3 linked regions of the Prosthecobacter sp. genome follow. The protein of the gene in region 1 interacts with the protein of each later gene in a pairwise test. Links are inferred from orthologs where the notes say so. Each region holds a gene or a part of one and is shown in the gene's direction. Other genes may lie near its edges.

Region 1 (4,798 bases):
CTGGCCGCTGATCCCACAACGCTGCCCCCCGTCCCCGCCTCATGGTACCGGGAGCAGACACCGGATCAGATGGCCGCCACGCATCAGAAAGCGCAGGAATACCTCTCCAGTGCGCTCGGCGTGCTGTTTGGAGGTCAAAAAAGCGTCCTGCCCGCCTGTGAGGTCCAGGCCATCGACGGAGCCGACAACACGCCGTTCAAAGAGGACACTCAGGAGGTGCATTTGCTCGCCACCGTCAAAGGGCGGGTGCCAACAGGGGCGGCCACATTCCAGATCGAGTTTGCCAAAGACGCCAACACCAGCCTGATCCTGCTGCACACCCAGGCGGGGAAAGCCGAACTGCGTCCGCAGGTGATTTTTCCGGGTGAAACTAGCCGGGCTTTTCAGTTCACCCAGGCTGCCGAACCTCCTCCCGCATCCCCGGCACCACTTCCGCCTTCCAACTCCAATCGTCTTTACCTCATCATCGCGCTCTCCGTTGCCTGCATCATCGTCACTGTCGGCTGGCAGTTGTTGAAGCGTTATCGCCACCATCACCGGCTCCACCGAAGGCCGCGTAGCGATGGCCCATTGTGAACAACTCCCTCTTGTTCACCTCTCCGAAACGGGGTTAGTCCTGCCCCCCGCCGCATGCCCGATTCCTTCGTCCATCTCCACCTGCACACCGAATACTCGCTCCTCGACGGAGCCGTGCGCATCGACACGCTCATGAAGCGTGTGAAGGAGCTGGAAATGCCCGCCGTTGCCATGACCGACCACGGCAATTTGTATGGGGCGATCGATTTCTACATGGCCGCCAAGAAGGCCAAGGTGAAGAGCATCCTCGGCTGCGAGGCCTATCTCGCGCCAGGCTCGATGATGGACAAAAACGAGGTTCCTGGCCGCAAACGCTCCTCCCACCTCACGTTGCTCGCTTCAAGCAACGAGGGCTTCGACAATCTCTCCAAACTCATCACCAAAGGCCATCTCGAAGGCCAGTGGTACAAGCCCCGCGTGGACAAAGATGCCCTGCGCGAACATTCCAAGGGCCTCATCTGCCTCAGCGGCTGCATCAACGGCGAGATCAACGAATTGCTGCTCTCCGACCGCAAGGACGAGGCCGAAAAGAGCCTGCAGGAGTTCCGTGACATTTTCGGTCCCGAGAACTTCTACCTCGAAATCCAGGACCACAACATGGAGGCCCAGCGCAAAAGCGCCCGGCAGATGGTCGAGTGGGGAAAGCAGTACGGCCTCAAAACCGTCGCCACCAACGACGTCCATTTTTTGAACCGCAACGATCACGAGTCCCACGACATCATGATCTGCATCGGCACCGGTGCGAGCATCTACGATCAGAACCGCATGACCTACTCCCCGGAGGTCTATTTCAAGACTGCCGAGGAAATGCGCGCGCTTTTTTCCGAGGTGCCCGAGGCCTGCGACGCCACGCTGGAGATCGCCGAGCGCTGCGATCTCAAGATCCATCTCGATTCCACCTCCATCGAACGCTACCCGCAGTATCCGATGCCTGACGGCGGCGATCGCAATGAATACCTGCGCAAGCTCACGATGGAAGGCCTGGAGCGCCGCTATGGCCGTGATCGTGCGCTCAATGACGAGGTGCTGCACGAGCGCATGGAGGTCGAACTCGCCTTGTTGAAGGAAAAAAACTTCACCAGCTACTTCCTCATCGTCTGGGACTTCATCAACTGGGCGCGCGAGCACGACATTCCCGTCGGCCCGGGCCGCGGTTCCGCCGCCGGATCGCTCGTCGCCTTCTGCCTCGCCATCACTGACATTGACCCGTTGCGCTTCGAACTGGTGTTCGAGCGATTCCTCAATCCCGAGCGTGTCAGCCCGCCCGACATCGATATCGACTTCTGCCAGACACGCCGCCCGGAAGTCATCCAATACGTTCGCGAGAAGTACGGCGATCTCAGCGTCTGCCACATCATCACCTTCGGCACGATGGGTGCCAAATCGGTCATCCGCGACGTGGGTCGCGTGCTCGGCTGGAGCTACGGCGACAGCGATACGCTGTCAAAGATGATCCCGAACGAGCTGAACATCGACCTGGAGGAATCGGTGAAGAAAAACCCCGAACTCGCCGCGAAGCTCGAAGCCGACACCAACGCGCAGGAGCTTTGGCGGCACGCCACCTTCCTCGAAGGTCTCACACGCGGTGTCGGTGTTCACGCCGCCGGCGTCGTCATTGGCGACCGCAGACTGGACAACTTCATCGCCCTCACGCGGGACAAGGAAGACGCCATCCTCTCGCAATACGCGATGAAGCCGCTCACCGAGCTCGGCATGCTCAAGATGGACTTCCTCGGCCTCAAAACGCTGACGGTGATCCACGAGGCCGAGTATTGGATCAACAAGCGCGTTCCCGGCTTCAAAGTGGCCGATGTGCCTCTCGAAGACACCAAGACCTTCGATCTCATCAAACGCGGCGAAACGGTCGCCGTGTTCCAGATGGAATCTGGTGGCATGGTCAACACCTGCAAGCAGCTCGGCCCGGATACCATCGAGGAAATCATCGCTATCCTCGCACTGTATCGCCCGGGCCCGATGCAGTTCATTCCGGACTACATCAAACGCAAAAAGGGCGAGGAGAAGGTCGAGTATCCGCATCCGCTGCTCGAAAAGATCGCCAAGGAGACCTACGGCATCCTGGTTTATCAGGAGCAGGTCATGCAGGCCGCCAACGTGCTCGCTGGCTTTTCGCTCGGACAAGCGGACTTGCTCCGTCGTGCCATGGGCAAGAAGGACGCCGCCGAAATGGCCCGCCAGCGCCTCATCTTCGTCGAAGGCTGCCTCAAGACGAACAACATCTCTGACAAGCAGGCCAACGCCGTCTTCGACTTGCTCGAAAAATTCGCGCAATACGGCTTCAACAAGTCGCACTCCGCTGCCTACGGCATCGTGACGTATCGCACGGCCTACTTGAAGGCGAACTACCCCGTCGAGTTCATGGCGGCGGTGCTGAGCTACGAAATCAGCAATCCCGACAAGATAGCGAACTTCGTCAGCGAGTGCTTTGAGATGGGCATCAAGGTGTTGCCGCCCGACATCAACAAATCCGCGCTCAAGTTCGCGCCCGAACGCTTCGAGACCGAGGAGGAAAATCCCAACGCCATCCGCTATGGTCTCAGCGCCATCAAAAACGTTGGTGAAGGCGCCATGGAGGCCGCCATCGAGGAGCGAACCAAAAACGGCCCCTTCACCAGTCTCGAAGACTTCGCCGCGCGACTCGACAACCGCGCTGTGAACAAGAAGCTCATGGAAGCGCTTGTGAAATCGGGAGCCTTCGACTTCACCGGCGAGCTGCGCGCCGTCATGTTTGCCAAATTGGAGCAGGTGCTGGCCTCCGCCGCGTCGATGCAGAAGGACAAAAAATCCGGACAAGGCGGTCTCTTCGATGATTTCGATCTGGCGAAGCCCAAATCGAAGAAAAACGAACTTGAGACGCCTTCCATTGTGTGGAGCACGGACGAGGTGCTCGCCTTTGAAAAAGAACTGCTCGGCTTCTATGTCAGCGGCCATCCGCTCGACAGCTACCGCGGCCATTTCGACTCGGTGAAGCTCACCAAGATCGCCGCCATTGAGGAGATCGACACGAAGGAAAAAGCCAGTACCCACACCATCGCCGGCATTTTGAGCCAGCTTGAGGTGCGCTACTCGAAAAAGGACAACCGGGCCTTTGCCACCTTCAAAGTGGAAGACTTCACCGGCGTGCAGGAGATGATGTGCTGGAGCGACGACTACGAGAAGCTCAAGGACGTGCTCGCCGATGGTGCCGTGATGGCCTTCCGCATTCGTGTCAGCAAGGATCAAAAGACCGACGGCAATCGCGTCACCTGCAACGACGCAAAGCCGCTCAAGCCCAAAGCCGCCAAACCCCGCAACGCGAACGATCCCGATCCGTCGCTGCCCGCGCCACCGAAGCCGCCCGCGCCGCCCAAACCGATTGTCCTGCGCCTTAACACCCGCCAGCACGATGAGACCGATCTCGAACGCATCCACGAGGTTCTCTCTCAATTCCCCGGCACTCTTCCCGTCTTCCTCGAGATCAGTCAAAACGGCCACAAGGCCCGTTTGGAAGTGGGCGAGGAACTGCGTGTCACCCCCAGCCCTGATCTGCGCCGTGCGCTAACAGTTTGGTTGTAGGTCACTCCACCGGCACCGCGACCTTCTCGCCGAGAAACTTCGGCCGTGTGCCGAGCACGTTCACATCCAGCACCGCCTTCACGCAGGCCAGTTTCTCGCGTAGGAACGTCTTCACCGACAGTGTCACCGGCACGGCCTTCGCGTTCAAGCCCCACGCTTCGATCTCAAATGCCCGAGCCAGATAGATCGCCCGCGCATTATGAAATCCCTGTGAAACAAAAATCAGCCGCTGCTGCCCGAACACTTCCTTGGCCCGCACCACCGAGTCCAGAGTGCGGAAACCTGCGTAATCACACACAATCCGCGACTCAGGCACGCCCATCTGCACCAGCACGCGCTTCATCTCCGTCGGTTCATCGTAACCCCGCGTGCCATTGTCTCCGCTGACGATCAACGCCTTCACCTTGCCCGCCTTGAACAACGCGGCAGCCGCTTCCATGCGCGGGAGGAAGAACAAATTGGCCCTTCCATCGGCCAAGCGCGGTGAAGTGCCCAAAACAACCGCCACCGGAGCCTCTGGCACCGCTTTCATGTCATCGAAACAGCTCCCTTTCGCCGTTCTCGCGACCCACCACTCGCACCCAAACACGAATGCGACACCCAGCGCCGCCAAAACGGCGATTCGCGACCACCAACGCTTGAGAGATGC
Region 2 (3,196 bases), on another replicon or contig:
CGCCCTTGTTGCCGTTGCGCACGCGGTAGCACGTTGCTTGATCGGTGTGAGGCATGAACAGGCCGATGCCGTGATCGCTTGAGTCCACCCACGCGCACCATGGTTCGCTGACGCGGATGTATTCGTTCGGAAAGCCGGGCTGTTTGCGCGTGAGCTTCTTTTCAGCATCCACAAACACCATCGTGTCGAGCTTCGGCGTCACAAACAGCGCGGGAAGCTCTTGATGCCTCGGTGCATGCGTTTTTTCGCCCGTGTAAGTCATCTTGAACTTCAATCGCGCCAGTCCGCCATCAAGTCGCAGCCATTCTTCCATCACACACTCGGGTGCGAACTCTCCCGTGGCCCAGTGGCGTGGCTTCGTCTTCGCGTAGAAGCTGGTGGCGTCGAATTTCGTCTCCACGACTTCCGCAGGTGCATTTTTCCAGCTCCCACCCTGCACCGGATTGTAGCGCCACGGCTTGCCGTTCCAGTCGCTGCCGTCCTCATCGCCATAATACGACTGCTGCACATAACGGCCCACATCGTAAGCGTTGAGCAGGTTGTCCTGTGAACCCGAAGGCGAAAACCAGCCGATGCAGGCTCCGGCCTTGAGGTTCACACCAAGCCTCACCTGGCCGTTGTCGAGGTAATGCCAGCTTTCCGTCGCTTGAGCGGACGAAGCCAGCAGAAGAAGGGCGTGGATGAGGTGTTTCAGTAACATGACGATGCAGACGGGCGCTTGCAGCCTCGCGGCATCTCGCCAAATGCGCAAGGATGCCCGCGACCTCACGCCGACTCCACGCCTTCACCGAATCCGTCATCCGCGCGATGACGCGGCTCTCGAACCAGCATGGCGCGATCAATCTCTCGCAGGGCTTCCCCGACTTCAATCCGCCTGAGGAACTGCTTGCCGCGCTCGAACGTGCCACTCGCGGCCCGTTTCATCAATATGCCGTGACCTGGGGCGCGCCGCGCTTCCGGCAGGCGCTGGCGCGGAAGATCACGCATTTCTCCGGCACGGCGATCGATCCTGATCAAAACCTCGTCGTCACCTGCGGCAGCACGGAGGCGATGATGTGCGCGATGATGACCTGCTGCGAGCCGGGGGACAAAGTGATCGTCTTCTCGCCCTTCTACGAGAACTACGCCGCCGATGCCATCCTCTCCGGCGCTGAACCGATCTATGTCCCGCTGCGTCCGCCGCAGTTCGGCTTCGATCCCGATGAACTCGCCCGCGCTTTCGCCCAAGGCGCGAAGGCCATCATCGTCTGCAATCCATCCAATCCGACCGGCAAAGTCTTCACGCGTGCCGAACTGCAAACGATCCTCGATCTCGCCGAAAAACACGACGCCTTCGTCATCACCGACGAGCCTTATGAGCACATCGTCTATGCGCCGCATGAGCACGTTTACATGCATTCGCTGCCCGGAGCCGCAGAACGCGTGATCGTGTGCAATTCGCTCTCCAAAACCTACTCCATCACCGGCTGGCGGCTCGGTTATGTCCAGGCCGCGCCGCACATCATCGCGCAGGCGCGGAAAGTGCATGATTTCCTCACCGTCGGCGCTGCCGCGCCCTTGCAGGAGGCCGCCATCGCCGGACTGGAGCTGCCGGACAGCTACTACCACGGCCTGCGCGATCTCTACACCGCGAAGCGCGATGTCTTCCTCAATCATCTCCGCGCCACTGGCCTGCCGTTCACCGAACCGCACGGCGCTTACTACGTGTTGATGGACATCTCATCCCTCGGCTTCGCCACCGACACCGAGGCCGCCGAATGGTTCGTGCGCGAGATCGGCGTCGCGGGTGTCCCCGGCTCCAGCTTCTTCCGCGAACCCGAACACCGCTTCATTCGCTTCCACTTCGCGAAGCAGGTGGAGACGCTGGATGCGGCGGGGGTGAAGCTGGAGAGGTTGAAGCGGGGACGGTGAGCAGTTGGCCAACGTCAACGTTAGGACCCATTTGCGTGACCACTCTTCGTGGATCGAAAGCCAATGCTTCGCCATGCCCCTGCGGGATCTTGATAGACTTCACCCGTGATCATCCACCAGACTGCTAGGTCGGAGGCCATGCCAAAATTCAGGGCGGCAAATCGTTCGGCTACGTCCCTTAACGTACTCCTGATTTTTTCATCGAGAGACTCATAGTCATCTTCATCCGCGAGTTCATCTCCGACCTCCTCGAAGATATCGTCTAGTTGAGACCATTCTTGACCCCAGTTTGGCACTCGATCGCCCAAACGGATTTGCTTCTCTCCGGGGATTTTTGCAAGTCCTTCAAGTGATTTGAGGTGCTCGTCGACCACGACTTGGTATATATCGAAATTGAACCCACCGTTAGAATCGTTCCAGAAACATAGTGCCATCGGGTCCACCTTATCGACTTCTTTCAGAAGCCTGGGGATTCCGGTTTCATAAATCGTAGCAATGTAGTCCCAATCAATGCGGGATAATGGATTCATAATGGCTGCGTGAGGGGGGTAAATTTGCAATTCTCCGCAAAATTACGGAAGAACCCTCGATCCATGAAATTAACGGACGCTAAGGAGAACTCCACAATCACTGCCCAATGACTGGATCGGTATACATGGACGATTCTGCGAGCAGGCCCGTCCGCAATCCGAAATGCTTCATGGCAGAACTCGGGGGGTATGGAAGGAAACGCCAAAAGAGTGAGATCAAAACGGTGCGAATCCGGAAGACGGAAGTCTACGCGCACAGCCTCCGTGGATTTTAGACGCTCCGAGAACATGGGCTCCGACTCAGGCAATCGAAACATGCTCACATAAATCTGCGGGCTGTCTCTTTGGATATCTGGTCCCTTCGCGAAAAGATGGACTACGTGCCGCGACGATGAATTTACCTCGTGTCGCAGAAACTGTGGAATGGCGCGGAGGCGGCTAAATTCCAGACACCCCGCTTGAAAGGAATCAGCGGAGCCATCATTTCGAGTGTCGATTTCTAGCCTTAGAGGTTGCATGGAATGAAGCCTAACTAGTTGATGAGAAACAATTCCGTCGAGTTCGTCAACAGCGTTATGGCTAAACCTCTTTGAATCCCGACCTTATGCGCCGCTGAACGCTACAAGTTCGCCGCATACGCCTGCAGCTCGCGGTATTCCGCCAGGATGCGTTTCACGGCGGCGACGGTCGCTTTGACCTGCGCGTCCATCGGTGCAAGCGCGGGCGTCTCGAAAACGATCTCCAGCGCATGCGGC
Region 3 (3,280 bases), on another replicon or contig:
TGCCTCACCGCGCTCAAGGATGGCGGCGAAAAAGCACTCGCCGAGGTCATCAAGGAGTTTACATCCATGGAAGGAACCTTCGCCGGTCGTGTCACGATGCCGGACAAGACGGGCGCCTCGCTGAGAATCACCATCAAAGGCGGGCGCGTGACCGGCAGTTTCTCGCAGAGCACTTCACAGAACTTGGGCACTGTAAGCACCACCCGCCACTTTGCGGCCACCGTCACTGGCAAGATGGACCTTGCCTCGGGTGCCATTGAAATGCAGGCTAAAGGCAGGATCACAGCTACTGCTACGGCGGACAAAAAGACACAGACTCACAGCATGGAAGGGGAGTGGACTTTCCGCGGCAGCTTCAACGGCAACGGCTACAAGGGGTCCACAGAAATGCCGTGGAGCGTGTCGCATTGAAATGGCGCGAGGATTAGTTTCGTCACCCTGCTCGTTCAAAGTTGCTGTGAATGCGGTGGAAGCTCTTGCTCAGGTGGGCACGTTCGCTAGCCTGACCTCGTGAGTTACCAAGTTTTTGCCCGGAAATACCGCCCCCAGACTTTCGAAGATGTGCTCGGACAGGACCATGTCGTGAGAACATTGAGGAATGCCATCGCCCAGCAGCGGCTGGCGCATGCTTATCTGTTTGTCGGGCCGCGTGGTACGGGAAAGACCTCGACGGCACGTATTTTCGCCAAGGCGCTGTGCTGCAAGGAGGGGCCGAGCATTGATTTTGATCCGAATGACGAGCTGTGCGTCGAAATCGCCGAAGGGCGCTGCATGGACGTGCTGGAGATCGACGGTGCGAGCAACAATGGTGTGGAGCAGGTGCGCGAACTGCGGGACAACGTGAAGTATGCCCCCTCGCGTTGCCGGTACAAAATCTACTACATCGACGAGGTACACATGCTGACGACCGGGGCCTTCAACGCGCTGCTCAAGACGCTGGAAGAGCCGCCGCCGCACGTGAAGTTCATCTTTGCCACAACGGAGCCGAACAAGATCCTGCCGACGATCATCAGCCGCTGTCAGCGTTTTGACCTGCGCCGCATTCCAAATGCAGTGATCGCGAAGCATCTGCTGCACATCGCGAAGCTGGAAAAGGTGAATCTGGATGAGAAGGCCGCATATGCGATTGGCAAAGGAGCGGAAGGCGGGATGCGCGATGCGCAGTCGATGCTGGACCAGTTGGTGGCATTCTGTGGCGAACACATCACCGAGCAGGACGTGCTGGACGTGTTTGGCTTCACTTCCGGCGAAGCGGTCGCGCAACTGGCGCGGCACATCCTCGAAAGCGACACCGTGGGCGCGTTGCGGGCTGTCTATGAGCAGAACGAGGCAGGCAAAGAGCTGGGGCGTTTCCTGGGAGATCTGATCCAGCATTTCCGCACGCTGTTGGTGCAGCAGGCCGATCCTGAGGCTGCGGCGGAAGATTTGAGCCCGGAGGTGATTGAGGAAGTCATCGCACAGGCTGGCATGGCCAACACGGAGCAACTGCTGCGCATCGTTGATGGTCTCGCGGAAGTGGACTCACGCATGCGCTGGGCCAGCAACAAGCGGCTGCATTTTGAACTCGGTGTGATCCAGGCGGTGCAGAGCCTCAATGAAGTTTCGATCAGCGATGTGATTGATGCGCTGGATGGCGGCAGTGGTGCAGGTCTGCCGAAGCAGGCACCGAGGACGCAGCCGACGGTGCAGGTGAGCCGTGCGCCAGATCCTGTGAAAGCCGTCGAACCGGTCAAGCCGCAAGCCGCCGTCGTGCGTGAGGAACAGCCTGCGCCGGTAGCCGCCAAGGTGGAAGAGCCAGAACCGGTGATGCCTGAGCCAGTGGAAGCAAAAGAAGCGGTGAGCGAGACGGATTTTTGGCCGCAATTGGTCACACAGGTGCAGGAACGGCGCCCATTGGCGGTTTCATGGTTGCAGGCCGGCACGATGCTCGGCATCACGCGTAACACGATCAAGGTGGGCTTTCCGCCGACGGAGAGTTTTGCCCGCGACAGCCTGCTGCGGCCTGCGCAGGTGAGTTTTCTCGAATCTATGGCCCAGGAACTTCTCGGCAAGCCGATGAAGTTCGAATTCGTGCTGGATGCGAGCTTGAAGCCGCCTGCGTTTTCCGAGATCGGCCTGGGATTGATGGATGATCCACCGCCCGCTGCCAAACCTGCGTCCACACCGAAGGCGGAGGCCAAACCCGCGCCGAAAGAGGAAGCAAAGAAACCTGCCGCAGCGGTAGAACCTGCGCCCGCCAAGGCCAGCGATGACTTTTACAACGATCCGCTGATTCAAAGCGCGATGGTGAAGTTCAAGGCGAAGCTGGTGCCCGCAGGCTGAGGAACCATTGGCGTTTTGAGGAATGCCGTCTTGGATGGCGGACTCCTCACGCCATGACTTCTGAACCCACCGGCCATCCCCGCGGCATCTACACGCTGTTCTTCACGGAAATGTGGGAACGCTTCAGTTACTACGGCATGCGGGCGTTGCTGGTGCTTTACATGGTGGCCGAAGTGCAACGTGGCGGCATGGGGTTGACGGATGAGATGGCCGCCGCGATCTACGGACTTTACACGGCGCTGGTGTACATGACTGCCTTGCCGGGTGGCTGGGTGGGGGACCGGCTTCTTGGGGCTAAATCGGCGGTGTGGTGGGGAGGCGTCATCATTGCCTGCGGCCATCTGGTGCTGGGCATTCATCGCACCGAGGCATTCTTCATCGGTTTGATCCTGGTGGCGTTCGGTTCAGGACTTCTGAAATCGAACATGAGCGCGCTGGTGGGCCAGCTTTATCCTGAAGGCGGCGCACGTCGTGATGCGGGCTTCACGTTGTTCTACATGGGCATCAATCTCGGCGCGTTTCTCGGCCAGATGCTCTGCGGCTGGCTGGGCGAAGGAGTCGGCTGGCGCTGGGGTTTTTCAGCGGCGGCGGTGGGAATGTTTCTCGGGCTGGTGCAGTTCAAAGCCACGAGCAGGCATGTGATGCAGATCGGCGAGCGCGTCGAGCATGCGGGGCAGAACGTGAAGCGTGAATGGATTTTGCTATGGCTGTCACTCGTGGCGGTGATCACGGTGGTCGTTCTGTGTGTGACCGGGGTGATTCAAATCGACGTGCTTGCGCTCGCCAAGAGCACGGCGTGGTTCATCGGTGGTGTGGCGGTGTTGTATTTTCTGTGGGCGTTCCTGTTTGCCGGACTCGACACCATCGAAAAGAAGCGGCTGGTGGTCATCGTCGTGCTGTTTCTCGCCTCCGCCTTGTTCTGGGCGGGCTTTGAGCAAGTGGGATCTTCGTTCAGCAT

What was found.
Region 2: the proteins of dnaE (region 1) and U1A53_RS02340 interact in binary tests that used the Escherichia coli proteins (3 or more experiments, as listed by UniProt). The link is inferred for Prosthecobacter sp. from one-to-one orthologs.
Region 3: the proteins of dnaE (region 1) and dnaX interact in binary tests that used the Escherichia coli proteins (3 or more experiments, as listed by UniProt). The link is inferred for Prosthecobacter sp. from one-to-one orthologs.

What each region holds. Positions count from the first base shown.
Region 1 is NZ_JAXMIH010000006.1:76,691-81,488, reverse strand. The notes cover bases 280-4,349. They hold dnaE (DNA polymerase III subunit alpha), read left to right. Parts: upstream 280-630; coding sequence 631-4,149; downstream 4,150-4,349. Other genes in these bases: U1A53_RS03185 (ElyC/SanA/YdcF family protein), read right to left, coding at 4,151-4,349; U1A53_RS03195 (hypothetical protein), read left to right, coding at 280-576. In the rest of the region: more of U1A53_RS03195, read left to right, coding at 1-279; more of U1A53_RS03185, read right to left, coding at 4,350-4,681. UniProt on the Escherichia coli protein: DNA polymerase III is a complex, multichain enzyme responsible for most of the replicative synthesis in bacteria. This DNA polymerase also exhibits 3' to 5' exonuclease activity. The alpha chain is the DNA polymerase catalytic subunit.
Region 2 is NZ_JAXMIH010000005.1:334,448-337,643, forward strand. Bases 1-2,832 are described here. They hold U1A53_RS02340 (pyridoxal phosphate-dependent aminotransferase), read left to right. Parts: upstream 1-753; coding sequence 754-1,911; downstream 1,912-2,832. Other genes in these bases: U1A53_RS02335 (hypothetical protein), read right to left, coding at 1-700; U1A53_RS02345 (hypothetical protein), read right to left, coding at 1,932-2,441. Also shown: U1A53_RS02350 (succinylglutamate desuccinylase/aspartoacylase family protein), read right to left, coding at 3,061-3,196. UniProt on the Escherichia coli protein: Shows aminotransferase activity with methionine and histidine as substrates, and to a lesser extent also with phenylalanine.
Region 3 is NZ_JAXMIH010000015.1:157,578-160,857, forward strand. What follows is about bases 1-2,916. They hold dnaX (DNA polymerase III subunit gamma/tau), read left to right. Parts: upstream 1-510; coding sequence 511-2,322; downstream 2,323-2,916. Other genes in these bases: U1A53_RS18080 (hypothetical protein), read left to right, coding at 1-411; U1A53_RS18090 (peptide MFS transporter), read left to right, coding at 2,376-2,916. Outside these bases: more of U1A53_RS18090, read left to right, coding at 2,917-3,280. UniProt on the Escherichia coli protein: Part of the beta sliding clamp loading complex, which hydrolyzes ATP to load the beta clamp onto primed DNA to form the DNA replication pre-initiation complex.